Regions from separate parts of the Pantoea sp. SGAir0215 genome, predicted to be linked through region 3. Evidence: riboswitches for the same ligand, from Rfam matches in the RefSeq annotation. Region 3 holds a riboswitch; each other region holds the start of a gene.
What was found. Region 3 has a riboswitch for thiamine pyrophosphate ahead of thiB (thiamine ABC transporter substrate binding subunit). Riboswitches for the same ligand answer to the same signal wherever they lie in the genome.

Region 1 (10,094 bases), 2.1 Mb from region 3:
GCGCTGGTGTTCTGGCGGGTTCCGAAAGAGATGAGTAAAAGCGTCGATCTGCGACGTCGGAGAAGTGAATGAGATCGTTCCTGCATTTTGGCATCGGTGCCAAATTATTCATGGCCATATTCTCCACCTGCATGCTGGTCCTGATTACCATGCACTGGGGCGTCCGGCTCAGCTTTGAACATGGCTTTGTCGACTATATTAAACGCGGGAATGAACAGCGGCTGAATTTGCTGGGTGCGGCGCTGGCCGATCAGTATGAACAGCATGGCGACTGGGATTTTCTGCGTAATAACGACCGGCTGATCTTCTCGATGCTGCGCTCGCTGGAGCAAAACCCGGACAGCAGTAACCAGTTACCGCCTCACGGCTGGCGCACCCAGTTCTGGGTACTCGATCAGCACTACAAAGTGATGGTCGGCCCGCGCTCACAGGTTCCCCCGGAAGGGATACGTCACGATATTACGCTCAGTAACGGTAAAGTCGTGGGCTGGATCATCAGCTCGCCGCCAGAGCGCCTGACGCGCAGCACCGATATCAATTTTGATCAGCAGCAGCGACGAACCAGCTGGTATATCGTGGGCCTCTCTACTCTGCTTGCCGCCCTGGTCACCTGGCTGATGGCGCGGGGCTTGCTGGCACCGGTGAAAAGACTGGTAGACGGTACGCATCATCTGGCGGCGGGGAATTTAGCCACACGGGTTAAGGTTGACAGCCAGGACGAACTGGGCCAGTTGGCCCATGACTTTAACCTGCTGGCCAGTTCGCTGGAGAAAAATGAAAGTATGCGTCGGGCCTTTATGGCCGACATCTCGCATGAACTGCGCACGCCACTGGCGATTTTGCGCGGTGAGCTGGAAGCCATGCAGGATGGTGTACGTAAACTCACGCCAGACGCGATTACCTCTCTGCAAAGCGAAGTGGCGCTGCTGACCAAGCTGGTGGATGATCTGCACCAGCTTTCGCTCTCTGACGTCGGCGCCCTGGCCTATCGCAAGCAGGCCACCGATTTGGTGCAGCTTATTGAGATCAGCGCAGGCAATTTTACCGAGCGCTACCGCAGCCATGATTTAACCCTGAAGCTCGACCTGCCGGATGACGCGCCGTTTTTTGGCGATCCTGACCGGCTGATGCAGTTGTTTATTAACCTGCTGGAAAACAGCCTGCGTTACACCGATGCCGGCGGCGACGTCCGGGTGCGGCTCTGGTATGACGCGCCCTACTGGCACGTCACCGTAGAGGACAGCGCGCCCGGCGTGGAAGGCGATCAACAGGCACAAATATTTGAGCGTTTTTTCCGCACAGAAGGTTCGCGCAATCGCGCCAGCGGCGGCTCTGGCCTGGGGCTGGCCATCTGTAAAAACATTGTTGATGCCCACGGTGGCAGCATCAGCGCCTCGCATGCGGATTTAGGTGGGCTGAAAATCGCGCTACAATTGCGTTATGTTCCTCCCGTTTAGAAGATTATGAACCAGGAAAACACTTACCCGCTAATCCTTGTGGTTGAAGATGAACCCAAGCTGGCACAGCTGATGATTGATTACCTTGAGGCTTCTAACTATCGCACGCATCATCTGGCGCACGGCAACGCGGTACTGGACTACGTTAAACAGACGCCGCCCGATCTTATCCTGCTGGATTTGATGCTGCCGGGTAAAGATGGCCTGACGCTGTGCCGTGAGATTCGCCGTGATTCCGACTTGCCGATTATTATGGTGACCGCGCGCACAGAAGAAATCGATCGCCTGCTGGGCCTGGAGATTGGTGCGGATGACTATATCTGCAAGCCATTCAGCCCACGCGAAGTGGTAGCGCGGGTCAAAACCATTTTGCGCCGGGTGAAGCGATCTCCCGAAGAAGCGCCCGTCGCGTCTTTGCTGAAAGTTCATGAAAGCCGCTTTCAGGCCAGCTGGCGTGATGAGCCGCTGGATTTAACGCCCGCTGAATTTCGTCTGCTGAAAACGCTGTCCCTTGAACCGGGAAAAGTCTTCTCACGTGAACAGTTGTTAAACCATCTCTACGACGATTACCGGGTTGTCACCGACCGAACCATTGACAGCCATATCAAGAACCTGCGCAGGAAACTGGAAAGCCTGGACAGCGAACAACCCTTTATCCGCGCGGTATATGGCATGGGCTATCGCTGGGAAGCCGATGTCTGCCAGTTGATTTAGATTGACCCAGATCAATTTACTTCCGTTTTCACCCTGCCTACAATTCCGCACCTTTTGCAGGGTTTCCCCCTGCACATGTCGCCCAGGCGACATGCTGACCTGACATCAGTGAGCACATCATGAAACCCGAATTACTTTCCCCCGCCGGAACGCTGAAAAACATGCGTTACGCGTTTGCCTATGGGGCCGATGCCGTCTATGCCGGCCAGCCGCGCTACAGCCTGCGGGTACGCAATAACGAATTCAGCCATGAAAACCTGGCGAAAGGCATTAACGAAGCCCACGCGCTGGGTAAAAAATTTTATGTGGTGGTGAACATCGCCCCGCATAACGCCAAGCTGAAAACCTTTATTCGCGACTTAACGCCGGTAATTGAGATGCAGCCCGACGCGTTAATCATGTCCGATCCTGGGCTGATCATGCTGGTGCGCGAGGCGTTTCCGGCCATGCCCATCCACTTATCTGTGCAGGCTAACGCCGTAAACTGGGCAACGGTGAAATTCTGGCAGCAAATGGGCTTAAGCCGGGTGATTTTATCCCGCGAGCTGTCGCTGGAGGAGATCGCCGATATTCGCGAGCAGGTGCCGGACATGGAGCTGGAAGTGTTTGTGCACGGCGCACTGTGTATGGCGTACTCCGGGCGCTGTCTGCTGTCGGGCTACATGAATAAACGCGATCCTAACCAGGGAACCTGCACCAACGCCTGCCGCTGGGAATATCAGTTGCAGGAAGCCAGACAAGATGACGTCGGCAACATTGTTGAAATTCATCAGCCAGTCAGCGTGCAGGACGTGACGCCCACATTGGGCATTGGGCAACCCAGCGACAAGGTGTTTTTGCTGGAGGAGAAAATGAAACCCGGCGAAATGATGAGCGCCTTTGAAGATGAACACGGCACCTACATCATGAACTCGAAAGATCTGCGTGCCGTGGCGCACGTCGAGCGCCTGAGCCAGATGGGCGTTCACTCGCTGAAAATCGAAGGTCGCACCAAATCCTATTATTACTGCGCCCGCACCGCACAGGTTTATCGCAAAGCCATTGACGATGCGGCGGCAGGTAAACCGTTTGATTCTGCCCTGCTGGAAACCCTGGAAGGCCTGGCGCATCGCGGCTATACCGAAGGTTTTTTGCGTCGTCACACCCACGACAGCTACCAGAATTACCAGACCGGCTACTCTGTCTCAGAGCGCCAGCAGTTCGTCGGGGAGTTTAGCGGTGAACAGCGCGAGGGCTGGGCGGAAGTACGGGTAAAGAATAAATTTGTTCTGCATGACAGCCTGGAGATCATGACGCCGTCCGGTAACCTGATCTGCACCCTTGATGCCCTGCAAAACAGCCGTGGAGAACCGACAGAGGTGGCCCCGGGAGACGGGCATCGCGTCTGGATGAAAGTGCCGCCGGAGGTAGATCTACGGTTTGCCTTGCTGCTGCGTAACTTTGCGCCAGGCCAGAACACTCAGGATCCGCATGCCGCTCACGCCACGGCCTGACAAAATTTGACAAAAGCAAGAACAGGATCACAGACGGCTCGGTTTTACTGAACTATAGTGCTGCCTGCTACCAATGAGTAACAATTATCAGCAGCAGTAACTGGATCCACCTCATTCACCCGCCCGGCTCCCCCGTGCGGGTTTTCTTTTTTCTCCCTTTCGCCAATCATTTTTCTCTTCCGGCTATGCTATAACCACTAACTACGCTTTCGATCTCCAAGGAACAGATAATGGACAAACAATCGCTTACGCTGCTAATCCTGAATGGTAAAGGCGCAGGTAATGACGATCTCCGTGAAGCGATCACGAAGCTGCGCGCCGAGGGCTTTAACATAGCCGTGCGCGTGACGTATGAAAAAGGAGACGGTGAGCGTTACGTGGAAGAAGCCCTTGAACTGCAGGCGGAAACCGTGGTGGCGGGCGGCGGTGACGGCACCGTCAACGAAATCGCTACCGCACTGGCGTCGGTCAACGCGGATGAGCGCCCGGTTCTGGGGATTCTGCCGCTGGGCACAGCGAACGATTTTGCCACCAGCGTCGGCATTCCTGAAGAGATTGAGCACGCCTTGCGCCTGGCTATCCAGGGTAAAGCCTGTGATATCGACCTCGCCCGCGTTAACCAGCATCACTATTTTATTAATATGGCGACCGGAGGATTTGGCACGCGCATTACGACCGAGACGCCGGAAAAACTCAAATCCGCGCTGGGCGGCGTGTCCTATTTTATTCATGGGTTGATGCGCATGGACACGCTAAAACCGGACAGTTGTGAAATTACCGGGCCCGGTTTTAACTGGCAGGGCGATGCGCTGGTCATCGGCATCGGCAACGGTCGTCAGGCCGGAGGCGGTCAGCGTTTATGCCCGTCGGCGTTGATTAACGATGGCCTGCTGGACGTCAGCATTGTTACCGCGCAGGAGTTGCTGCCTACCCTGCTGCATTCCCTGACCGGCGATGAAGAGAATCCCGGCATTATTTCCACGCGCTTATCGTCCCTGACGATTCGCTCACCGCATGAAATGACCTTTAACCTGGATGGCGAACCGCTGACAGGCCAGTCATTTACCATCGATATCATGCCGGGCGCGTTAAGCTGCCGCCTGCCGCCGCAGTGTGCCCTGCTGAGTTAATTCTCACGGGAGCCCTGGCTCCCGGCCTTAATGTAAACAGTTCGTGATTACATTCACAATTCCGCTACTTCAACTTGTATGGTAGTAGCGAGACGCGTAATTTTTCATCCTTAATGCCAGCATGGCCTGCCGTCCGTCTGCCACAAGGATGCTTTATGCTACACATCGATCACCTTCCTGCGGATGTTCATCTGCCCGCCTATGACCGTCGCCAGCTTAAAACCCGTATAGTGCATATCGGCTTTGGTGCCTTTCATCGCGCCCATCAGGCCTTGTGCACGGATAAACTGGCCGAACAGGGTAGCGACTGGGGAATCTGCGAGGTTAACCTTAACAGCGGCGAGCTGATTCAGGCACTCCGCCAGCAGGACTTTCTCTATACGTTGACCGAAAAAAGTGACGACGCCGTGAAAACCCGGGTCATTGGGGTGGTTACCGCGGCACTGCACGGCAAAACGGACGGCATTGATGCCGTGATTACGGCCCTGTGCCAGCCGGACGTGGCGATTGTGTCGATGACCGTGACGGAAAAAGGCTATTGTCACCTGCCCGCCAGCGGCAATCTCGATCTGCAACATGCGGATATCGTGCATGACCTGGCGCACCCCGCACAGCCCCGCTCGCTGCCCGGATTGATTGTCGCCGCCATCCGCCGTCGACGCGATCTGGGTTTAGCGCCTTTCAGCGTGATGTCCTGCGATAACATGCCTGAAAATGGCCACGTCACACGGAATGTGGTGACGCAGCTCGCCCGGCAGCATGATGCGTCGCTGGCGGACTATATTCAGCACAACATCACCTTTCCCTCCACCATGGTAGATCGCATTGTTCCGGCAATGAATGAGGCCGCCTTTGACGCGTTACGTGCCCGTATTGGTTCGTCCGATCCGGTGGCCGTTGAGGCTGAACCCTTCTTTCAGTGGGTGATTGAAGACCATTTTGTCAGCGGCCGACCTGACTGGGACAAGGCCGGTGCCGAACTGGTGGAGGATGTGCTGCCGTTTGAGCAAATGAAGTTGCGCATGCTCAATGGCAGCCACTCCTTTCTGGCGTACCTTGGTTACCTTGCGGGTTATGAACATATCAGCGATTGTATGGCTGACGACGCGTTCCGGGCGGCCGCACGTGCGCTGATGGTTAACGAACAGGCGCCGACGTTAACCACGCAGGGCGTGGATTTACCGGCTTACGCCGACGCCTTAATCGCTCGCTTTGCCAACCGCGCTATCAGACACCGCACCTACCAGATTGCGACCGATGGCACCCAGAAACTGCCACAACGCTTTCTCGACAGCGTGCGCTGGCATCTCGCTAACGGCACACCCTGCCCGCTGCTGTTGCTGGGCATTGCCGCCTGGATGCGCTATGTCGCTGCGGTCGATGAAAAAGGCGAACCTATAGCGATCCGCGACCCACTTAAAGCCCAGCTGGCCACCTGTGTGGCAGAAAGCGCGGAAGGTCAGGAGCGGGTGCGGGCCTTACTGGGCCTGAAAACCGTTTTCGGCGAGGATCTGGCGGATAATACAGCCTTCGTTGACGCGCTCTCCGCCTGCTATATACAGTTAACGAAAGTGGGGGCACGGGCGGCCGTGCAACAGGCCATCGCACAGGGCTAAGGCGTTTTAACGCGCTGGCGAAATCGGGTTAATGTTAACAGGGACAGAACATGACGCTTTCCTACACCATCACGACAAGTGAACCGGTCAATCAGCAGATTTACCGTTATCTACGCAAAGATATCGTCACCTGCGTCATTCAGCCGGGCGCTTTGCTGTCGGAAAAAGAGGTTTCCGCCCGTTTTCATCTCTCTCGCCAGCCGGTACGTGAGGCGTTCATTAAGCTGGCAGAAGCCGGTCTGGTACAAATCCTTCCACAGCGCGGCACCTTTGTGCGTAAGATTTCAGCGAAGCAGGTCGAAGATGGACGCTTTATCCGGGAAGCGGTAGAACTGGCCGTGATACGCCGCGCAGCGCGGGAAACAAGCCAGCGCGGACTGATGGCGCTGGAGCATAATCTGCAGCTCCAGCGCATCACTGCCGCCCGGGGCGACAGCCAGATGTTTCTCAGCCTGGACGATGAATTCCATCGTCTGATTGCGGAGAGTATCGACTGTATGCTGGCATGGGAAACCATTGAAAACATCAAGGCGACGATGGACCGGGTGCGCTATCTCACCCTGAATCAGGTCGCGCCCGCTGAAACGCTGATCGAACAACATGAAGCCGTTTTTGCCGCCCTGAAAGCGCGCGATGCGGACCAGGCAGAAACCGCCCTGCGTCACCATCTGCAGGCAATGATGTTTTCGCTCGCGCCCGTGATCAGGCAAAACCGTGACTGGTTCGAGGCTGAGTAGCGCGCCGTACAATCGCTGAGCGAAGCCGTTACCACCACTGATGAAAATGATGCACAGGTCCAGTCCCGTGGCCCACCTCCAGCGAATCGGCTGTCAGCAGGGCCTGTTGTAGCCAGGTTTTGGCTTCATTAACCGTCTCCGCCCAGTCACTGTGCCGTGGGCGCAGGGCCGCCAGCGCAGCAGACAGCGTACAACCGGTACCGTGCGTATGGCGCGTCTTCACCCGAGGCGTGCTGAACCGTTGCCGCCCCGCTGGCGTGATCAGCCAGTCAGGACTTTCGCCATGATCCAGATGTCCGCCCTTCATCAGCACGGCCTGACAACCCAGCGCCAGAAGGGCATCGCCCTGCGTCAGCATCTCGTTCTCATTGCTGGCCATACGGCATTCGAGCAGCGCGGCGGCTTCGGGCAGATTAGGTGTGATCAGTGACACCTGTGGCAACAGGCGCTCGCGGACACAGGCAATGGCATCAGGACTCAGTAAGGCATCGCCGCTCTTGGCCACCATCACCGTGTCCAGCACCACAAACGGGATTGCCCGGCGCTGCAAGCCAACCGCCACCCGCTCCACGATCGCCGCGTCGGACAGCATGCCAATTTTTGCACTGTCGATGCGCACGTCATCAAGAACGGAATCCAGCTGTGCGCTGACAAAATCAGGATCAATACGGTACACCGACTGTACGCCACAGGTATTTTGCGCCACCAGGGCCGTAATCACGCTGGTGCCGTAAGCGCCCAGTGCGGAGAAGGTTTTCAGGTCGGCCTGAATCCCGGCACCGCCGCTGGGATCGGTACCGGCAATCGTTAAAGCATTGATGCGTTTCACAGGGCGGCCTCCAGTGTCCAGAGCGCGTCCAGAAACGCCGGTGCAAAGCTGCCCGGCCCGGTTGATGCCTGTGCGGCTTTCTCTCCGGCCAGTGCCATCACCCGACAGGCGCTGGCGATATTGATCAGTCTGTCACCCGGCAGGGTGGCAAAGGCGGCGACGACCGCAGACAGCGCACAGCCGGTGCTGACCACCCGCGTCATTAAGGGCGATCCGCCGACGATCGACAGGGTACGCATCCCGTCGGTGGCATAATCCACCTCGCCAGTGACCACCACACAGGTCTGATACTCCCGCGCCAGTTGTTGGGCGGCCAGCAGGGCGCTTTCGGCGGCGTGCAGACTGTCCACGCCACGTCCGCCGTCAGCCTGCTGGGCCAGCGCCAGAATCTCGGAAGCATTGCCGCGAATCACGGCAGGCGACTGCATCAGCACCTGCTGGCAAAACCGGGTACGCAACGTCAGTGCGCCCACCGCTACCGGGTCCAGCGTCCAGGGCGTGCCTGCCAGATTAGCCGCCTCGATTGCCGCGGCCATGGCCTGCTGGCGTTCGTGCGTTAATGTGCCGACATTGATTAACAGTGCATCCGCGATACCGCTGAACTGCGGCGCTTCCTCGCGATCGATGACCATGGCAGGTGACGCGTTCAGAGCAAGCAGGACATTAGCCGTGAGCATTTGCACCACATCATTGGTCATGCAGTGCACGAGCGGTGACTGACGGCGAAACTGTTGCAGGATGGGCGCGCATTGCGCATCAGAAAGATGGTGCGGTTGATGTGTCATCAGAACTCCCAACCGGCGGACAAGAAGGCGAATGCGGTCAGGCATCAGAATTCCCTACGCTGGCATTATCCAGATCAGGTAATACGGGTTTTTCTCAGCCTTCACAAAGAAGGGCACCCCGAGTCGTGTTACGCAGAGAAGAATAAGTAAGCCCCTAAATTTAAGCAAGGTGCTTATTCTTTTTTCAACCTGGCGGGCGAGACTTTTACATGATCCGGATCAACTCCCCACCGCACGAAAAAAGGCTTAATGCTGCGGGCTTAAAATTTGCACGTCAGAGCAGTAAAGGTATTTACGCAAGTAAATTATATCCTTCACCATTATCAGAATGCCCAGCAATAACAAACACCTGCCTACAACATCGCAACAATAAATCTTCATATCACGTAGTTAAAAATTACCAGAACACTTCATACTTGACAGGAAGCATGATGCGATTTTTAGCGCTTATCCCTCATCGTCACCGATGGACTGACATCACCATTACCCGTCAGGGTGCCCTTTCTCCTTCTGGCCGACACTATTATTCCACTTATCTTTCTGCCCGTTGTCAGCGTTGCGATGCGGTTATCCATCGGGTGTATTATCGCGATATCAGTGATGACCAGGCGCGCCGCTGGCTGGGGTAAATTCGCGGGTCGGGTACACGTTTTGCCAGGTTACGCGGCCGACGCAATTTGGTAGTCTTGCCCTTACTGAGTCACTGGACTGCTTACGCTTATGCCCTTCCTGCTGGATACATTAGGACACCAGATTTACCTGTCAGCCCCGCTGTTTATTCTTATTTTCCTGGGTTATTGCCTGACGAAATGGGGCAAATGGCCGCTGAGCATCAGCGAAGGCATGAACCGGTTTGTCTTTAACGTTGCCCTGCCCTGCATGCTGTTTCGCATCATGAGTGACTTTTACAACAGTCCCGCAGTCGATGTGCGCCTGCTTCTGGCATTCTTTGGCAGTTGTCTGCTGGTGTTTATCGTGGGCCGAATCCTTGCCTCGCGTCTGTTTCATCTGGATGGCGTGGCCGGTTCGGTCTTTGCCCTGGGCGGTGTCTTTTCAAATAACGTTATGCTGGGTATTCCGGTCGCTACCGTCCTGCTGGGCCCCGGTGCCTTGCCATCGGTTGCGCTGGTCCTGGTATTTAACAGTCTGATCCTCTGGACATTACTCACCGTCTCGGTGGAATGGTCGAAACAGGGCAGTTTTTCCCTTCAGGGCTTTAAGCGCACCTTGATTAGCGTGCTCAGGAATCCGTTAATTATTGGCATCTTATCAGGCACCGCCTGGAGCCTGTTGCAGCGGCCTCTTCCCGCCATCGCCGCTGAACCGCTGCGCA
Region 2 (10,094 bases), on a different contig from region 3:
ACTGACCACTGCCGTGGTCCTAACATGGACACCACGCCTAACCAACTCCTGGCACGGCTCAGGGATTACAGCGGCATTGATGCTTATGCGGCTTTCGATCGCCCTGACTTACAAAATCTGGTGAAATGGCACTGTAAGTATGCCCGTCAGAACGGGATTCATGTTTCGCCAACCTTCATGATTAATGGTCTGGTCCAGCCCGATATCGGCAGCGGCGATTCGGTTGAACAGTGGGCAGAACGCCTTCTGGCCTGATATTCCCCTGCGATGCACACAAACTGAGTGGATAACCCATAAACGGACGTAATATTCCCATGACAATGAATGTGGAACAAATAAAGGCTAAATATCCTGGCGCACTGTCGTGGTCATTTGGCGATTCACCTGAGCTGGCGAATGAACTGGCGACCCTGGTCCTGACCGGGAAGAAAATTGCCACCTGCAGCTCGTTGCAGGGCTGGTACGATGACGACGTCAGGCCGCTGCCTGGCGGTTACAACATTATTTTAGATGGCGAGAAAAAACCGCTGTGCGTCGTCAGAACGACCGGGCTTTTTCTGACGCGCTTTGATCGCGTCACGCCGGAAATGGCCATGATGGAAGGAGAAGGCGACCTGAGTCTTGAATACTGGCAGCGTGAACATCAACGCTTCTTCCAGCGCAACGGCGGATTCAGTCCCGAAATGGAGCTGATCTTTGAAACCTTCCAGCTGGTGGAAGTCATCTGACAAACCGCCCGTTCGCGCCCGTATTACATCCGAACGGGCGTTTTCATTCCGGGGCAGCAGGCCGAATCAACGGTGCAGCGCCATTGACCATCGCTGTCCCGGCGAAACAAATAGGTGGCGCGCCGGGTCGTTTCAACATGGTTTTCCTGCTGACAGGGATAACGCAGCACGGTTTCCATGATCACCAGCGCCGTTTTCCCCCTCTCAATGACCGCCATTCGGCCCTGCTCAACCACCCGCTTATCCTGAACAATGGCCTTGCGCGTTACCCTCATTCCCGGCTTTACCACCAGGCTGGCACCCTCTGCATAGTGCTGCATCAATGCGTCGTAATCACGGGAAGTCATCGCCCTGTCGCATCGTCTGATAACCTGTAAAACAGGTAGCTCATTCATCAGCTCTTCCGCACGCATTGCGGGTATGTTAAGTATATGCTTACCGATGTTAAAAGGAGTTAATCATGTTTAGTCATATGGTTGTTGGTACAGACGATATTGAGCAGGCAAAAAAATTCTATGACGCCATTTTTGCCGTAATAGCGTGTGAAGAGCAGGGAATTGATGCCATAGGCCGCCCTTTTTATTCGAAAAATAACCAGCGTTTTATTGTCACTAAGCCCATTAATGGTCAACCGGCCACCTTTGCCAATGGCGGAACCATTGGCTTTGCGATGCCCTCATCTGACGCCGTCTTCCGCTGGCATCAGCAGGGTCTCGAAAACGGCGGAACCTCGGCTGAATCCCCACCGCATATCAGAGAAACCGATGGTCGCTGTGTCGCTTATCTCAGAGATCCCACCGGTAACAAGCTGTGTGCTTTTTACAATCCGTCATAGTGTATGACCGGTTCTGTACACGCAGCGAAAAAGCCTTGTAAACGGAGAGCCGTTGGATATTAATCTCGCTGGCTTTCTGCCTGCACTGTTGCCGATTGCGCTGTCACCTGGGGCGAGTTTCACTCTGGCGATGAACAGTGCACTTACATCAGGCTACAGAGGCTTGTTTAAAACACTGTTCGGCACTGCGCTGGGTATTTACACGCACGCGCTGCTGATTGGACTGGGGCTGTCGACGGCGCTGGTGGCGTCATCCACACTGTTCACCTGGTTAAAAATCGTGGGGGGCGTTTATTTACTGTGGCTTGGCGGACTGCTGTTTATCACCGGGATAAAGACAAAAACCTTTACGCTGAACGCTATGGACAGCGCGGTGACGATAAAAGGCGCCTGGCTGGCCAACGTCATTAACCCTAAAGCTATCCTGTTCTACCTGACGGTGGTTTCCCAGTTTACAGGCGACAGAACCGATTTGGCTGCCTTCCTGAGCCTGGCCACCGTACACATTGTAGTGATGTGTCTCTGGCTCACGCTTATCAGCCAGCTACTGGTTTTTTCAGCGCAAAGCGTGAATCCCGTTGTTCTGAAACGCTATGTAAACATGGCAGGGGGCCTTTTGCTGATAGTGATTGCCGTACACAACCTGGTATCCTGATCGTCAGCTCAACGCGGTCATCATAACTTTCATTCATATCGGAAGGCAGAGGGAAACAGATGGTAGCCGTTCAGCAATGGTATAAAGACGATTATCTGATCACGACAGATCGCGCAAGGATGGATATTGAGGCGATTCATCGCTATCTCACCCGCTCAACATGGGCAGCCGGTATTGATGGAGAAACCGTGGCCCTGTCGGTAGAGAACAGCTTAAATTTTGGCCTTTTTCATCATCAACAGCAGATCGGATTTGCCCGCTTTGTTACTGATTACGCCACCTTTGCCTATTTATGTGATGTCTACGTGCTGGAAGAGTATCAGGGCGCAGGTCTGGGAGGTTGGCTGATTACCTGCTGTCAGTCCCATCCCATCGTGGATAAACTTCGCAGGATGCTACTGTTCACCTCAACCGCGCCATGGCTATATAAAAAGTTCGGTTACGAGCCCGTCAACCGGCCCGATTACGCCTGGACGATTACCCGACCCGATATCTATCAGGCCCGTCGTTCAGACCGGGCCTGATAAGCCTGCTTTTCCGTCAGATTTAGCGGTCGGCGATGATGGCCAGCCGCTCACAGCCACGCGCCTCCAGTGCCTGCGCGGCCTGAGCGGCACGCATGCCGCTGGCGCAGACCAGAACAATGCGCTTATCCGCGGGCGGTTGCCAGCAGGCAATATCCTGTGGCAGTAGCCTCTCAGCATTCGTGCTGACGCTCACGGGGGCTTCATCCATCCCACGTAGCTCCACCACGCAGTCGTCTGGCGTCAACAAGGCAGGATCAATAAACGGAATCCCGGGTTTTTCCGGTTCCGGTGCCGCATCAAAGCGGAACTGACGCAGTTGCCATGACACAAAATCACAGTTAATCATGCACCCTAACGGTGACGGCGACAGCGTTAGCAGTATGCTGAGCGCCATCTGAGCCTGCATGGCGCCTAAGGTGGCGACCGCCGGGCCTAAAACCCCCGCAGTGTTGCAGTTGCCTGATGCTTTGGGTAAACGGGGAAACAGCGCGCGATAGCTGGGCGCTCCGCCGCAGAATCCGCCAACATAGCCTTGTCTTCCCAGCACTGAGGCACTCACCAGGGGAATTCGTCGGGCATAGCAGTTGTCGGAGAGCAGATAGGTCACTGCAAAATTGTCTGCGGCGTCAATGACCAAATCAATCCCTGTCATTGCCGTATCGATAATGCTGGCACGCAGGGCATCAACATGCGGCTCGATGAGTATGTCAGGATTGCGTTGCGCCAGCGCACGCTGCGCGCAGAAAACCTTGGGCTCGCCAATGTCGGCAACGGTAAACAACGTCTGGCGATGCAAATTATGCAGCGTCACGACATCATGATCATACAGCCGGATATAGCCCACGCCGGCACCTGCGAGCAGGGGCAACAGGGTTGACGCGAGTCCACCCGCGCCCACGACCAGAACGCGGGCTGCAGCCAGCGCCTGCTGCCCCTCATCCCCGACTTCGGGCAACATAGTCTGTCGTTGATATCGCGACATTTTCGCTCCTTAACTGAACTGCGCCAGACCAAAAACGGGCGTGGAGGCGACCGCCATATCCCGACGTTCCATCATGCCGGCCAACCGCGCCTGATGTCCTGACTGAATGGCACTGGCAAACGCTCCCGCCATGCGTACCGGATCGTGGGATTTCGCGACGGCGGTATTCAGCAACACGGCATCAAAGCCCAGCTCCATCGCCTGCGCCGCCTGGCTGGGAGCACCGATCCCTGCGTCAATGATCAGCGGAACGTCTTTAAACCAGGCACGCATGGTGCGTAAACCGTCAATATTGCGTAGCCCCTGCCCCGAGCCAATGGGCGCGCCCCAGGGCATCAGCACCTGACAGCCCGCTTCCAGCAGTTTTTCGCCCACAATCAGATCTTCTGTGGTGTAAGGAAAAACATGAAAACCTTCGGCACATAAAATACGGGCGGCCTCCACCAGGGCGAATGGATCCGGTTGCAGGGTATCCGCGTGCCCGATCACTTCCAGTTTGATCCATGGCGTGGCAAACAGTTCGCGCGCCATATGCGCCGTCGTGACGGCTTCCCTGACGGTATGGCAACTCGCTGTATTGGGTAACACGCGCTTATTCAGCGTTTTCAGTAAATCGCGAAAGGCCCCACCCTGATTCCCTTCCCGACGCAGACTGACCGTGATGATATCCGCACCGGAGGCCACAACAGCCTGCTGAAGAATATCCGGTGAGGGATAACCGGCCGTACCCAGTAAAAAACGGGAGTCGCCCTTGTAGTCGTAAAACATGATCAACCTCCCTGCATTGGCGACAGCACTTCCAGACGGCAGTTGGCCTCAAGCAACTGTGAGGCATAGCGCTCTCTGGGAACAAAGGTTCCATCGAGGGCACTGGCCACACAGCCAGCGTCAATGCCCTGCTCTTCTAACAACTCCGCAAGCGTCCCGGCTTTCGTCTCGATAGCACGACCATTTAGTTCGATTCGCATAGTAGTCTCTCTGTTGCAAGTTGATGCATGAGCTTTTCGGCCATAACCGGTGCCAGCAAAAAGCCATGGCGATACATACCGTTAATGGAAAAGACACCGTTTTCATAACGCACGTCGGGGAGGTTGTCGTGATAAGCAGGACGTAACCCCGTCCCGCTTTCGATAATGCGCGCTTCGGCAAGCGCAGGATGAATGCTGTAAGCAGCGCTCAGCAGCTCCATCATGGCGCGCGCGCTGATGGGGCTGGTATCCTGACTCTCAACCATGGTGGCCCCGAGCATAAAGTGCCCCTGCGCCCGGGGAACCAGATAGCAAGGAAAACGGGGATGCAGCAGGCGTAAAGGTCGGGAAAACGTGATCTCATCCGTTTGCAGTATTAGCATTTCGCCCCGCACCGCACGCAAGGCTGGCTGTGCCTCACGCGCATGAATACCGCGGCAATCAATAATGCGTCCGCTGGGCTTGCCAGCGTGAATACTGACGCCCGCGCTGACCAGACGTGCACGTAACTGTTGCATTGCCTGACGCGGATCGAGATGCGCTTCAGCCGGGAAAAATAATCCCCGGGCGAAGCGGTTTTCCAGCGCGGGTTCGATGTCACCTGGCGCAACCCACTGATGCGCTAGGGTCATGCTGGCAAACCGGGTAAGTTCGGCGCTGTCACGCGGTGGCGCGAGTACGAGTGTGCCCTGCTGTTCAACGCCACTTACGCGGGCTGCCCACCACGCTGCAGCGTGCTGTCCCCATTCAACGACCTGCTGAGGCGCACTTTCTGCCTCACACCAGGGTGCCAGCATGCCGCCAGCCCAGTAGGACGCCGCCTGACAATTCGGTTGCGTAATGACTTCAACCTTCTCGCCGTGTTCGGCCAGTAACGTCGCGATACAGAGTCCGGATACACCGCTGCCCAGCACTGACCAGCGGCTCATTGTCCGCCATCCTGATGGGGTAAAAACGGAATAAGGATAGTCACATTGGCCTCTCTGTTAGCTCTCAGAGACCCGCGATACAAGAAGGGAAAAAGCACAAGCCTGACAGAAACAGGCTCTGCGGCAAGCATCTACGCGATGCGCAGATGCCCGTCTTCCTACGCCAGTATCAACTGGGTCAGGTTCTAAGGGTCGCTAAGCCGCGCATGGCGCTATTAGCCTCTCAGTCTCTCTGGCGAGACTCCCCTGACGGGTTCTAGTTGTATTTTAAGCGACGCTGTTCGTCAAGGCTGACACGCAATTTATCGCCGGGTCCGGCAAGATAAATAGCGCATTCAGGGTACACCCATGTAGCGCAACAACGCCGTCATGCAGGCCGCGCCCAGAATAATGAAAATCAGCGGAGCTCTACGCCAGGCAAGGAACAGGGCAAACCCGACGCCCAGCACTCTGGCCATCCCTGCAAAATGCTGGCCTTCAAACAGCGTGGTGGTTGCCGCAACCGCAAGCAGCAGTACAGTGGCAGCATCGGATAACATATTTTGGGTTCGTTCACTGACGGGCAGACGATTGCCGAGTTTAACACCCGCGAAACGGATGGCGTAGGTGCCAGCAGCCAGCAACGCAATACCTGCAATAATCATGGCGTGATTCATTTGCGCGATCTCCATGTAAAGAGGCCAAGCAAGGAAAACAATACGGGCATACCGGCAGGTACGAAAGGCGTGACCACCAGCGACAAAAACGCACCAGTCATAGCAGGAATGCGGGTGCGCGCTTTGCGTAAGGCAGGAAAGATTAGCGCAATCAGGATCGCGGGAAAGACCGCATCCAGGCCGATAGCAGACACATTCGGAATAAACTGCCCTATCGCCGCGCCAGCCATTACGGTCACAGGCCAGATTACGCCAATACTGATGCCGCATATCCAGAATGCCTGGCGACGTTGCGCCAGCGTAGGCTGGGAAATGCCAAACACGACACTTTCATCATTCATGATGTGGCATCCTAGCAGACCCCGTCTGCCCTGACCGACCAAATCCTTGACAGTGATACCAAAAGGAAGATGACGCGCATTGACCAACAGCCCCGCCGCTGCCGCCGTGAGAGGACTGCCACCGCCCGCCACGATACCGATAAACAGGAATTCAGACGCCCCCGCCAGCACCAGCGTCGATAACGCCAGCGGCACCCAAAACGGAAAACCTTCTGCAAGAGCGAGCGAACCATATGACAGGCCAACAATGCCATCGGCAAGACAGACAAGGAAAATGGCTTTTATCACGCCCTTGTCCAGCGTCCCTTTTTTATCCAGCATCACGATTAGATCCCATAACGAACGATATACCCATTATAATGAACGGACCGCAGCAGCATTACAAGATGAACGATACGTTCGCCATAACGAACAGGATGCAGGATGAGTACACCCATTGATATTATCGCCAGCAGTTTAGTCAGAGAGCGCCAGCGGGCAGGACTGACTCTCGCAGAAGTCGCGCGTCGGGCCGGCATAGCAAAATCGACCCTCTCTCAACTTGAGGCGGGGAACGGTAATCCTGGCATTGAGACGTTGTGGTCACTTTGCGTTGCCCTGAATATTCCGTTTGCCCGCCTGATGGAGCCGGAAGCGAACCGCCTGCAGGTTATTCGTCGCGGTGAAGGCCCTGCCGTTGCCGCCGAGCAGGCGGATTATAAAGCCGTCCTGCTGGCAACCTGTCCGCCCGGCGCGCGACGGGATATCTATCTGCTAAACATCCAGCCCGGCAGCGAGCGCCGCTCGCAACCGCATTCGCCGAACACCATTGAGCATCTCATCTTGACTCAGGGACGCGCGCTGGTCGGGCCCACAGACTCGCCCGTCGAACTGGCACCGGGCGACTACATCAGCTATCCCGGCGACACTGAACATATTTTTCGTGCGCTGGAGCCGGATACGCTGGCCGTGCTGGTCATGGAGCACATCTGAGGGTGCTCTGCCTCAGTCATCAGGCAGGCTAATCGCATCAAGGGAAATGACCCGATGTGCACTCCTCTCAAGTAGCGTGAGATCATGACTGACCAGCAGAATGGCGCAGCGTTGCTGCATGGCCAGATCAGTCAGTAAGGCCAGCGTCTGTTGCTGAACCACAGGATCGAGACGCGACGTGGGTTCATCGGCAAACAGGAACACGGGATTCAGCAACATCGCCCGAAGCAGCGAAAACCGCTGAAGCTCACCGCCTGACAATCCTGAAGCCGGACGGTCTAACAACGCCTGTCCGAGCCCCAATTGGCGCATCCGCTCATCACGTCGCCTCACCGGAATTGTGTGGCGCTGCAGCAGATCGTCGATGATCTGGGCCATAGTGATATCCGGTGGAAAAACCGCAGAAGGATCCTGGTACAGTTTTTGATAACGCAACGGATGAAACCTGCCCGGTCGGGTTATCGTTCCCTTATCGGGCTTAATCAAGCCCGATAGCGTATCTCCCAGGCTGCTTTTGCCACTGCCGCTCTCACCATAAAGCCCAACGATTTCACCGGCGCGAAAGCATAAATTTACATTGCGGAACAACGTTTTCCCGGCGCGTTTCAGAGTAAGCCCTTCGGCCCGTAATACGAGGGTGTCATCACAGGGCAACAACGTGGCCGGTGGCCAGGCATGGGGTTCGGCGGCCAGCAACTGTTTCGTATAAGCCTTCTGCGGCGCATTCAGGACTTGCGTGGCATTGCCCTGCTCAATCACCTTTCCCTTATGCATCACGACAATGTCACCGCCTAACTGCCTGGCCAGCGCGATATCATGGGTGATGGTCAGCAAGGCTTCGCCGCGGGCTACGGCCAGGTTGAGCATGTCACCAATTTCGTCCCGTCGCGCCACATCCAGTCCTTTCGTCGGTTCATCCGCGATAAGCAGAGTGGCACCGCCCGCCCGCGCAGCGGCAAAGCACACCCGTTGGGCCATTCCACCGGAAAGCTGCCAGGGGAAACGCTCTGCCGCGTGGGCCAGCCCCAGCGAGTCCAGCGCCAAACCTGCCGCCTGCTGCGCGCCCTGACGCGTGTACCCCTGTATGTACCGATAACCCTCTTCTGTCTGGCCTTTCACACGCATCGTCGGATCAAGCGCCAGCAAGGGCTCCTGAGGTAGAGCGGCAATACGGTGTCCCCACAGCGCACGGAGTGCTGTCAGATCGGTTCGCAGATTATATTGCTGCCCGTCAATGACTACCGTTCCTTCAGCGCGCAGTCCGTCGGGTAAGGCGCCGAAAATCGCCTGCGCAAACAAACTTTTTCCCGATCCTGTCTCACCAATGAAGGTGACGGGCCTGCCGGGATGGATGATCAGACTTACAGGCTCAACAATGCAGGTATCCGCGAAGACGGCGACCTGTTTGATTACGATGCTTGCCATTTGCGCTCCTTGTTGACCAACAAATTCAGCCCCACCAGCAGGATAAACAGCACAACCACAGGCTGCAGTAATAGCCAGGGCGCTTCCCAGGCATAGGGGAACAGCTCCGTCATCATCAGGCCCAGCTCAGGTGTGGGTGGACGAACGCCAACACTGATAAATCCCAGCGCCGATACGGCCATAATGGCATTGCTGAATGCATAGACGGTCAGTGTCAGCAATAACGGAGACAGGGCCGGCCAAAGATGTCGGCGAAAGAGATAAACAATGGAGAAGCCAAGCAGTGAAGATGACTGAACGGCTGGCGACATGACCACAGGCCGCAGCGTGGCGCGCGTCACACGGAAAAATTCCACCCACAGTACCAGTGAAAGTCCCAGCCATAACATGAGCGGCGCGTCAGGTGCGATTGCGGCGAGCAGCAGGACTAACAGCAGGCCCGGCAGCGCCAGACACATGTCGGCCAGCATACCGAAAAGTCGATCGACCCATCCGCCGTACCAGGCGCTGGCTATTCCCGCCAGCAGCCCCATGAGCATTGCTGTAATCACACACAGGGCCGCCAGCCCCAGCGACAATCGCAGCGCCGCACTCAGGCGCGCCAGCATCGAACGCCCTAAATGGTCATAACCCAGCCACGCGTTACCCGAGGGCGGCGTTAACATCTGTAACAAATCCTGCTGCAGGGGATCGTTCTGATTCAACAACGGCATCAGCCATGCAAAGGCCAGCAAGGTTAAAATTATCACCAGCCCCGTTTTTTGGCGGTACGTCATACGCGTTTACCTCGGGGATCCAGGACATAACACACGCCATCAACAAGCATATTTAAGGTGACAAAGGTCAATCCCAGTACCACCGCACTGGCCTGAATCACCGGAACATCCCGGGCAAAAATCGCATGTACCAGCGCGTGTCCGACACCTGGCCAGGCAAAAAGAGTTTCGATCACCACCACACCTTCCACTAACCAGACGAACTGCATGCCGATCCAGGTGACGACAGGGACACTGAGATTGCGCAAACCATGTCGCAAAAACAGGTGCGGCGCGGAAAGGCCCTTTTGCGCTCCCCAG
Region 3 (10,094 bases):
ACTCAGAAGGGACGGGCATCGCTGCCGTCCATGTCAGAGCGCCATCCATCGCTGAATGCCTCCCGCTCTTCCAATGCGAGAAAGTTTGCCTCTAAAATAGGGCAGGAAAAACAGAGCAGGTTTCAGAGGGAGTTCCTCTTTTATGTCGTCATCACGTCTGAAGCAGCAGTTCATTCGTCTGTGGCAGAGCTGTCAGGGGCAATCGCAGGAAACCACCCTGGTTGAACTGGCCGACGCCCTGCACTGTTCACGTCGCCATATGCGGAACCTGCTTAACAGGATGCAGGAAGCCGGCTGGCTCACCTGGCAGGCGGAGGCCGGACGGGGCAAGCGATCCGTGCTCACCTTCTGCTACACCGGACTAACCTTGCAGCAGCAGCGCGCTGAAGACCTGCTGGAACAGGATCGTATTGATCAACTGGTGCAGCTTGTCGGCGATAAAGATCAGGTCAGACAGATGATCAGCGCGCATCTGGGCCGCAGTTTCCGGCAGGGAAAACATATTCTGCGCGTTCTCTACTATCGCCCTCTGCTCAATCTGCTGCCTGGATCGCCCCTGCGTCGGTCAGAAACCCATATCGCTCGCCAGATTTTTAGCGGTCTGACACGCATAAATGAGGAAAAGGGGGAAATCGAAGCCGATATCGCTCATCACTGGCAGCAACATTCGGATCGACACTGGCGCTTTTATTTACGTCCGGCTATCCGTTTCCATCATGGCCGGGAACTCGACATGGACGATGTGATTGCCAGCCTTGAGCGCCTGCGCCAGCATCCGCTGTTTTGCCATCTTCAGCGACTTGACTCCCCTGCCCCCTGGACGCTGGATATCTATTTAGATCAGCCCGACCGCTGGCTACCCTGGCTGTTGGGCAGCGTCAGCGCCATGATTCTGCCGCGCGAGTGGCCCGATATGCGCGATTTTGCCCGTCAGCCCATAGGGACAGGGCCCTATCGGGTCATCCGCAATCAGCAAAGTCAGCTGAAGATCGAAGCCTTCGACGACTACTTTGGCTATCGCGCCTTGATCGATGACGTGTCGGTATGGGTGCTGCCCGAAATCAGTGACGAAGTGGTTTATGCCGGTGTTCGCCTGCAGGGCGAACAGGCCGATGAGAAACAGGAAGAGAGTCGGCTTGAAGAGGGCTGCTACTTTTTACTGTTTGACCAGCGCTCCGCGAAGGCAGGCGAACCGGGCATTCGACGCTGGCTTAGCTTCCTGCTTAACCCCATTGCCTTACTGAACAATGCTGATCTGGGTTACCAGCGTTACTGGTTTCCTGCTTACGGCCTGCTGCCCCGCTGGCACCACCGGCGTGATTTGACACCGGTAGAAAAACCCGCAGGCCTGACGCACCTGACGCTGACCGTTTATAACCAGCACATTGAGCACGTCAGTATCACCGATGCCTTGCGTCCACTACTGGCGCAACACGATGTGACGCTGGACGTGCGTGAGGTCAGTTATGAATCCTGGCATCAGGGCACAGGTGAAAGCGATATCTGGCTCGGCAGCGTCAACTTTACCCTGCCCCTGGACTATTCTCTGTTTGCGCTGTTATACGAAGTCCCGTTGTTGCAGCACTGCCTGCCGGTGAACTGGCAGCAGGATGCTGCGCGCTGGCGTGAGAAAACGCTCCCCCTTGCTGAATGGGCGAAACAGCTGGTTGAAAGCAACTGGCTTCATCCGTTGTTTCATCACTGGCTGCTGCTGGAAGGCCAGCGCAGTATGCGCGGAGTACGGATGAATACGCTGGGGTGGTTTGACTTTAAATCCGCCTGGTTTGCACCGCCCACGCTGTGATCCTTTCCCGGCGGGCATTAAATGACTAGAATGTGACGTTCTCAACGGGGTGCCTCTTTCCATCATGTCAGAGCGCTGAGATATACCCGTCGAACCTGAATCGGTTAATGCCGACGTAGGGATTTGAGAGGCAACTTTGCTCAGATCCTTTGCGACTCAACCCTGCCGCTATAGGAGCGCAAAGTGTTAAAAAACGTCCTGCCCGTGCTGCTGTTACTCTCTGCCCCGGTCTTCGCGGCCAAACCTGTCCTGACGGTTTACACCTATGATTCATTTTCCGCTGACTGGGGACCGGGTCCGGCCGTTAAAAAAGCCTTTGAAACCCAGTGCGGTTGCGAACTGAAATATGTGGCCCTGGAAGACGGGGTTTCGCTGCTGAATCGCGTCCGTCTGGAAGGCAAGAACAGCAAGGCCGATGTGGTCTTAGGGCTGGATAACAACCTCCTGCAGGCCGCGCAACAAACCGGGCTGTTTGCCAAAAGCGACGTTGATACCGGTAAATTGCAGGTTCCCGGCGGCTGGAAGGACACCACCTTTGTGCCCTTCGATTACGGCTACTTCGCGTTCGTCTATAACAAAAACACGCTGAAAAACCCACCAAAGAGCCTGAAAGAACTGGTCGAAAGCCCCGAAAAATGGCGCGTGATTTATGAAGATCCCCGCACCAGCACGCCGGGCCTTGGCCTGCTGCTGTGGATGCAAAAAGTCTACGGAGACAAGGCGCCTGAAGCCTGGCAAAAGCTGGCAAAGAAAACCGTCACGGTGACCAAAGGGTGGAGTGAAGCCTACGGTCTGTTTCTGAAAGGCGAGAGCGATCTGGTGTTGAGCTATACCACGTCGCCGGCTTATCACATTATTGAAGAGAAGAAGGATAACTATGCCGCGGCACCGTTTGCCGAAGGCAACTATCTGCAGGTGGAAGTGGCAGCCCGCCTGGCTAACAGCAAACAACCAAAACTGGCAGAGCAGTTTATGCAGTTCATGGTCACGCCCGCTTTCCAGAATACGATTCCAACCGGCAACTGGATGTACCCGGTGATCAAAACCGACCTGCCTGCAGGCTTTGCTTCACTCAGCGTGCCGAAGACGGCATTACAGTTTTCGCCTGAAGCCGTCGCCAGCCACCGTTCACAATGGGTCAGCCAATGGCAACGCGCCGTGAGTCGCTGATCCCCTTCTGGCTGATTCCGGGTTCACTCGCCACGTTGCTGCTTTGCAGCGTGGCGTTGTCAGCTTTTGCTGCACTGTGGATGGCGGCCCCGGCGACCGACTGGCGCGCGGTTCTGCAGGATACCTATCTGCATCATGTGATTGGCTTTTCATTTACGCAGGCGCTGCTTTCCGCCCTGCTCTCTTTGCTGCCGGCCATTCCGCTGTCCCGGGCTCTCTATCGACGCCGTTTTCCTGGCCGTCAGGGATTATTACGCCTGTGCGCCATGACGCTGGTCTTGCCGGTGCTGGTCGCGGTATTTGGTCTGCTCACTGTCTATGGTCGGGTGGGCTGGCTGGCCCGGCTTTGCGCCTGGCTTGGCGTGGACTATCACTTCTCGCCTTACGGGCTTCAGGGCATTTTGCTGGCCCATGTTTTTTTCAACCTGCCGCTGGCCACGCGCCTGATGCTGCAGGCGCTGGAAAGCATTCCGGCCGAACAGCGTCAGCTTGCTGCACAGCTGAATATCCGTGGCTGGCATCACTTTCGGCTCCTTGAATGGCCGTGGCTACGTCGCCAGTTACTGCCTACCGGTGCGTTGATTTTCATGCTCTGCTTCGCCAGTTTTGCCACGGTGCTTTCACTGGGTGGCGGGCCGCGGGCCACCACTATCGAACTGGCCATTTTTCAGGCTTTAAGTTATGACTACGATCCGGGACGCGCCGCACTCCTGGCGTTGATTCAGCTTGGCTGCTGCCTGGTGCTGGTGCTTCTCAGTCAGCGCATCAGTCACGCCATTCCCGCTGGCAACACGCAGCGCCAGGGCTGGCGCGATCCGCAGGATTCCGTGCTGGCGCGCATCAGCGACATCGCCCTCATCGGTTTAGCCTTGCTGTTACTGCTACCGCCCCTGATCGCAGTGATTATTAATGGCCTGGACGGCGGACTGCGCGGCGCCTTGCAACAACCGGCGTTGTGGCAGGCAACATTCACCTCACTGCGCATCGCCCTGGGCGCTGGCGTGCTGTGCGTGTTACTGACGACCATGCTGCTCTGGAGCAGCCGCGAACTGCGCCTGCGCCAGCGTAAACTTGCCGCACAATTTATGGACACCAGCGGCATGCTGATTCTGGCCATGCCGGGTATCGTGCTGGCAACCGGCTTTTTCCTGCTGCTGAATGCCACAACAGGGCTGCCCGATGCGGCGGATGGCGTAGTGATGTTCGCCAATGCACTGATCGCCATTCCCTATGCCCTGAAAGTGCTGGAAAACCCGATGCGGGATATCGCAGAACGCTACAACCACCTGTGCGGTGCATTAGGGATCAGCGGATGGAACCGCCTGACGCTGATAGAACTCCGTGCACTGAAGCGGCCACTGGCACAGGCGCTGGCGTTTGCCTGCGTACTGTCAATTGGAGACTTTGGCGTCGTGGCGCTGTTCGGTAACGCCGATTTCCGTACGCTGCCTTTCTACCTCTATCAGCAGATTGGTGCCTATCGCGGGGCCGACGGAGCCGTTACCGCATTACTGTTGCTGGTGCTCTGCCTGTCTCTGTTTACTCTGATGGAAAAATTACCGGGTCGCCATGCTGACACTGAATAATCTGACTTACCTGTATCAGCATTTGCCGATGCGTTTTTCCCTTCACGCCGGGCGCGGCGAACGGCTGGCGATTCTTGGTCCAAGCGGCGCGGGTAAGAGTACGTTGTTAAATCTGATTGCCGGCTTTCTGCCCGTCAGCCAGGGCAGTCTGATAATGGATGGCGTCGATCATACCCACAGCGTGCCCGCTCAGCGCCCGGTATCGATGCTGTTTCAGGAAAACAACCTGTTTCCGCATCTCAGCGTGGAACAGAATCTGGGGCTGGGCTTACATCCCGGGCTCAGGCTGACTGCGGACCAGCGTCAGCAGGTAGCCACCATTGCACAGCAGGTCGGGCTCAGTGAGATGCTGTCGCGCCTGCCAGGCCAGCTCTCAGGTGGACAACGTCAGCGCGTAGCGCTGGCACGCTGCCTGCTGCGCGAGCGGCCGGTATTACTGCTGGATGAACCTTTCTCGGCGCTTGATCCGGCACTGCGTGGCGAGATGCTCAACCTGGTGCGTACCGTCTGCGAAGCCCGTGAAATCACATTACTTATGGTGTCGCACAGTCTTGAAGATGCGCAGCAGATTGCGCCACGCAGCGTGGTGGTGGTAGATGGACGGGTTTACTGGGATGGCGCAACGGACCGGCTGCTGTCAGGGGACGTGCGGGAAGCCGATGTGCTCGGCATCCCACGTCGTTAACCGATAAAGACCTGCCACAGCAGGTGGCGGAAAACTGGCATCATCGGGTGAAACTGAATACCGACGAAGGCCGCAACGGCCACGACCAGGCCCAGTGGCGCGAGCCAGCGCAGTCGTTCAGGCGGCAAATACGCGGTGGCCCAGTCGCGGGTCTTTTCACCGCGCCACCAGCGCCAGCACAGCCAGCATCCCAGCCACACCACAAGGGCAACGGCAACCAGCAGCCAGATAAAGTGACCGCCCTGGGCTTCTTTCGGGACATCAATCGCCACGCCTGCCAGAATCCCCGGCAACAGATAAAGCGGGGGCCATAAGATACAGCCGATCAGATTGGGGGGCAGAAACTTGCGTACCGGCAATTCCAGCATACCTGCCGCCAGCGGGATCAGCGGGCGAGTGGGGCCCACAAAACGGCCGACCAGAATGGTAAACATGCTGTGCTGATACAGCGCATGTTCGGTTTTATCCAGCAGCCCTTTGTATTTTTGCAGGTATTTCCAGCGATGAAGCGGCCCCTGAAATTTCCAGCCAATCCCGTAAGAAACCCAGTCGCCAAGCAGACAACCGACGAAGCCAGCGGCCCAGGCGGGATACAAACCGATCTGCCCACTGCCCACCAGCGCGCCAAGGCTCGCCATCATCACGGTGCCGGGGAGCAGCAGCCCCACAAACGCCAGTGACTCCAGAAACGTCACCAGCGCCACGGCAAACAGCGCCCACTCCAGCGACTGTGTAATCAGGTGTTGAACCCAGGCTTCCATATCAATCCTCAGAAAAAGCAGAAGGCTGGATTGTCCAGAGCAGACATCACAGCGTCAAGGCAAGAATTGTAGGCCAATATTGACAAAACGCACCGGGAGACACTGTATAAATACCCATGTTATACTTTTTAATCGCATGTCCGATTCGCTATCAGCCTGGAGAATACGTGAATAAGCCCCGCGCAGGGTTTCTGCTGAGCCGTCACTGGCGCGATACGCCGCAAGGCACCGAAATTACGCTCTGGCTGGCCACCGATGACGGTGCTCAGCGCGTCGTGCTGCCCGTGCAGGAATCGGTGACGTTTATTCCCTGCGAGTACCAGGCGCAGGTCGAAACGCTGCTACAGGACGAGCGCCAGGTGCGCATGCAGCCTCTCCAGTTAACCGATTTTCGCCGCCGGCCGGTATTTGGCCTTTACTGCCGCCAGCATCGCCAGCTTCAGTGGATTGAAAAGAAACTGCGCGAAAACGGCATTCCCCTTTACGAATCCGATATTCGTCCGCCTGAACGCTATCTGATGGAACGGTTTATCACCGCGCCCGTGTGGTTCGATGGTGACGCGCAGGGCGATGCGCTGGTTAACGCCCGGCTCAAACCGCATCCTGACTACCGCCCACCGCTGAAATGGGTCTCTCTGGATATCGAAACCACCCAGCATGGCGAGCTTTACTGCATTGGCCTTGAAGGCTGCGGCCAGCGTCAGGTTTACATGCTGGGACCGCCTAACGGCGATGCCAGCGCACTGGATTTCGAACTCATTTACCTGGAAACCCGCCCTCAACTGCTGGAGGCGCTCAATCGCTGGTTTGCCGACCAAGACCCCGATGTGGTGATCGGCTGGAACGTGGTGCAGTTTGACCTGCGCGTTCTGCAGAAACATGCCGACCGCTATGGCATTCCGTTACGCCTGGGCCGCCAGCAGGCTGTACTGGAATGGCGTGAGCACGGTTTTAAACCCGGCGTGTTTTTTGCCCAGGCGACAGGTCGGCTGATCATTGACGGTATTGATGCGCTGAAATCCGCCTTCTGGGATTTCCCCTCTTTTAGTCTGGAGTCGGTTTCACAACAACTGCTCGGCGAAGGCAAAGCTATCGATAACCCGTGGCAGCGCATGGAAGAGATCAACTGGCGTTTTGCCAACGATAAACCGGCGCTGGCACGCTATAACCTGAAGGACTGCGAGCTGGTCACACGCATCTTCCATAAAACCGAGATCATGCCGTTTTTGCTGGAGCGCGCCGCCGTTAACGGGCTGGCGGTCGATCGCCACGGCGGCTCTGTGGCGGCCTTCAGCCATCTGTATATTCCCCGCATGCATCGGGTCGGTTTTGTCGCCCCCAATCTCGGCGATGTTGCGCCGGAAGCCAGCCCCGGCGGCTATGTGATGGATTCCCGGCCAGGCCTGTATGATTCCGTATTGGTGCTGGATTACAAAAGTCTTTATCCCTCGATTATCCGCACCTTTCTGATCGATCCCGTCGGCCTCATCGAAGGGCTGGCGCACCCAACGGATGCGGATTCGGTGCCCGGCTTTCGTGAGGCGCGCTTCTCACGCGAAACGCATTGCCTGCCCGCGATTGTGGAACAGATTTGGCAGGGACGCGAAACCGCGAAAAAACAGGGCAATAAGCCCCTGTCGCAGGCCCTGAAAATCATTATGAATGCGTTTTATGGCGTGCTGGGCACCAGCGCCTGCCGCTTTTTTGATCCTCGCCTGGCCTCGTCGATTACGCTGCGCGGTCATGCCATCATGCAGCAAACCCGCGAGCTTATTGAAGCCGAAGGCTATGATGTGATCTATGGCGATACGGATTCTACCTTTGTCTGGCTCAAGTCCGCCCGGGATGAAGCCGAGGCGGAAGCAACAGGCCGCGCACTGGCTGCGAAGGTCAATGACTGGTGGCGTGAACATCTCCAGCAGCAATATGGCCTGACAAGCGCACTCGAACTGGAATATGAAAATCACTTTTGCCGTTTCCTGATGCCAACCATTCGCGGTGCCGAACAGGGCAGTAAGAAACGCTACGCGGGATTAATTCGTGAAGGCGACAGTGAACGTATGGTATTTAAAGGGCTGGAGTCCGTCCGGACCGACTGGACGCCACTGGCGCAGCAGTTTCAGCAGGAACTCTACAGCCGGATATTTCATCGTCAGCCTTGGGAAGAGTACGTCCGCACGACCGTGACACAGCTGCTGGCGGGCGAACTGGACGATCAGCTCATTTATAAGAAACGCCTGCGTCGTCCGCTGAAGGAGTATGAACGCAATGTGCCGCCTCACGTGCGCGCCGCCCGTCTGGCGGATGAACACAACCGTAAACTGGGTCGGCCGCTGCAATATCAGACCGGTGGCCGTATTCGCTATGTGATAGCGACGGGCGGCCCCGAACCCGTTGAAGCCCGGACCACGCCGCTCGACTACGATCACTACGTTACGAAACAGCTGCAACCTGTTGCCGAAGGCATTTTGCCTTTCGTCGAGGGTGACTTTGCTACACTGATTACCGGGCAACTGGGGCTTTTTTGACAGGTGACGAATGCCCTGCCATCCAGTACCATAACGCCCTTCCTCAAAACTCACCGCTCTGACATACGCACCAGGCCCCTTTTGCCTGGTTGACATGCTATTGCCTGAGAATGGGGAACACCTTCAAAAACGTTAAAAATTCGAGCAAAAATTATATGGTTTTTACATTAGGTCAGCGTTGGATTAGTGATACAGAAAGTGAACTGGGATTAGGTACCGTGGTGGCGATCGATACTCGCATGATCACGCTGCTCTTCCCGGCCACAGGGGAAAATCGCCTCTACGCTCGCAGCGACTCGCCCGTCACCCGCGTGATTTTTAACCCGGGCGATACCGTGACCAGCCATGAGGGCTGGCAAATGCGGGTGGATGAAGTCCGTAATGACAATGACCTGATAACCTATATCGGTACGCGCCTGGATACTGAAGAAACCAACGTGATGCTGCGTGAAGTCATGCTCGACAGCAAACTGGTGTTCAGCAAGCCCCAGGATCGTCTGTTCGCTGGCCAGCTCGATCGCATGGATCGCTTCGCCCTGCGTTTTCGTGCGCGTAAATATCAAAGTGAACAGTACCGCCTGCCCGTCAGTGGCCTGCGTGGGATGCGTACCAACCTGATTCCCCACCAGTTGCATATCGCCCATGATGTGGGCCGTCGCCATGCACCGCGCGTTCTGCTGGCGGATGAAGTGGGTCTGGGTAAAACCATCGAAGCCGGTATGATCATTCAGCAGCAGCTGTTGGCTGGCCGCGCTGAGCGCGTACTGATTGTGGTACCAGAAACGCTGCAACATCAGTGGCTGGTTGAAATGCTGCGCCGCTTCAACCTGCGCTTTGCGCTGTTCGATGACGATCGTTACGCCGAAGCCCAGCACGACAGCGACAATGCCTTCGACACGGAACAACTGATTATCTGTTCGCTGGACTTTGTTCGTCGCAATAAGCTGCGTCTTGATAAGCTGGCCGACGCGGACTGGGATCTCCTGGTGGTCGATGAAGCGCATCACCTGGCCTGGTCTGAAGGTGAGCCAAGTCGTGAATATCAGGTCATTGAAAAGCTCGCCGAAAACACACCAGGCGTCCTGCTACTGACCGCCACGCCAGAACAACTGGGCATGGAAAGCCACTTCGCACGCCTGCGCCTGCTCGATCCCGATCGTTTTCACGACTTCGCCGCCTTCGTCGAAGAGCAACAGCATTTCCGTCCGATTGCCGATGCGGTCACCTCCCTGCTGGCGGATAATCCCATCTCGCAAGACGAGATGAATATGATCAATGAGCTGGTTGGCGAGCAGGATATCGAACCGCTGCTACAGGTCGCCAACAGTGACCGCGAGGGCAAACAAGAGGCGCGCCAGGAACTCATTTCCATGCTGATGGATCGCCACGGCACCAGCCGCGTGTTGTTCCGTAACACCCGTAACGGCGTGAAGGGCTTCCCGAAACGGGAATTGCATACCATTCGCCTGCCGTTGCCGGCTCAGTACCAGACGGCCATCAAAGTTTCCAGCATCATGGGCGCGCGTAAAAGCGCCGAAGAACGCGCGCGCGACCTGCTCT

Region 1: linked by a shared signal. The riboswitch ahead of thiM (hydroxyethylthiazole kinase) and the one ahead of thiB (thiamine ABC transporter substrate binding subunit) in region 3 are both predicted to bind thiamine pyrophosphate.
Region 2: linked by a shared signal. The riboswitch ahead of C1N64_RS22185 (FAD-dependent oxidoreductase) and the one ahead of thiB (thiamine ABC transporter substrate binding subunit) in region 3 are both predicted to bind thiamine pyrophosphate.

Annotation. Positions count from the first base shown of each region.
Region 1 covers NZ_CP028031.1:3,434,923-3,445,016, forward strand. The annotation lists gene mdtD (multidrug transporter subunit MdtD) at 1-72, shown strand, start outside; gene baeS (envelope stress sensor histidine kinase BaeS) at 69-1,457, shown strand; gene baeR (envelope stress response regulator BaeR) at 1,464-2,171, shown strand; gene yegQ (prephenate-dependent tRNA uridine(34) hydroxylase TrhP) at 2,288-3,664, shown strand; gene yegS (lipid kinase YegS) at 3,895-4,794, shown strand; gene C1N64_RS16025 (mannitol dehydrogenase family protein) at 4,950-6,410, shown strand; gene C1N64_RS16030 (GntR family transcriptional regulator) at 6,461-7,147, shown strand; gene thiD (bifunctional hydroxymethylpyrimidine kinase/phosphomethylpyrimidine kinase) at 7,176-7,976, opposite strand; gene thiM (hydroxyethylthiazole kinase) at 7,973-8,761, opposite strand; TPP riboswitch at 8,796-8,892, opposite strand; gene C1N64_RS16045 (hypothetical protein) at 9,193-9,390, shown strand; gene C1N64_RS16050 (AEC family transporter) at 9,482-10,094, shown strand, end outside.
Region 2 covers NZ_CP028032.1:251,619-261,712, forward strand. The annotation lists gene C1N64_RS22140 (DsbA family protein) at 1-255, shown strand, start outside; gene C1N64_RS22145 (ASCH domain-containing protein) at 315-728, shown strand; gene C1N64_RS22150 (YybH family protein) at 752-1,123, opposite strand; gene C1N64_RS22155 (VOC family protein) at 1,189-1,563, shown strand; gene C1N64_RS22160 (LysE family translocator) at 1,616-2,218, shown strand; gene C1N64_RS22165 (GNAT family N-acetyltransferase) at 2,278-2,742, shown strand; gene C1N64_RS22170 (HesA/MoeB/ThiF family protein) at 2,765-3,727, opposite strand; gene C1N64_RS22175 (thiazole synthase) at 3,737-4,495, opposite strand; gene thiS (sulfur carrier protein ThiS) at 4,498-4,695, opposite strand; gene C1N64_RS22185 (FAD-dependent oxidoreductase) at 4,680-5,624, opposite strand; TPP riboswitch at 5,763-5,882, opposite strand; gene C1N64_RS22190 (AzlD domain-containing protein) at 5,960-6,280, opposite strand; gene C1N64_RS22195 (AzlC family ABC transporter permease) at 6,277-6,942, opposite strand; gene C1N64_RS22200 (helix-turn-helix domain-containing protein) at 7,045-7,593, shown strand; gene C1N64_RS22205 (ABC transporter ATP-binding protein) at 7,606-9,018, opposite strand; gene C1N64_RS22210 (ABC transporter permease) at 9,003-9,794, opposite strand; gene C1N64_RS22215 (ABC transporter permease) at 9,791-10,094, opposite strand, start outside.
Region 3 covers NZ_CP028031.1:1,334,738-1,344,831, reverse strand. The annotation lists gene sgrR (HTH-type transcriptional regulator SgrR) at 143-1,804, shown strand; TPP riboswitch at 1,840-1,944, shown strand; gene thiB (thiamine ABC transporter substrate binding subunit) at 1,988-2,974, shown strand; gene thiP (thiamine/thiamine pyrophosphate ABC transporter permease ThiP) at 2,950-4,560, shown strand; gene thiQ (thiamine ABC transporter ATP-binding protein ThiQ) at 4,544-5,245, shown strand; gene C1N64_RS06260 (DedA family protein) at 5,242-6,006, opposite strand; gene polB (DNA polymerase II) at 6,174-8,534, shown strand; gene rapA (RNA polymerase-associated protein RapA) at 8,690-10,094, shown strand, end outside.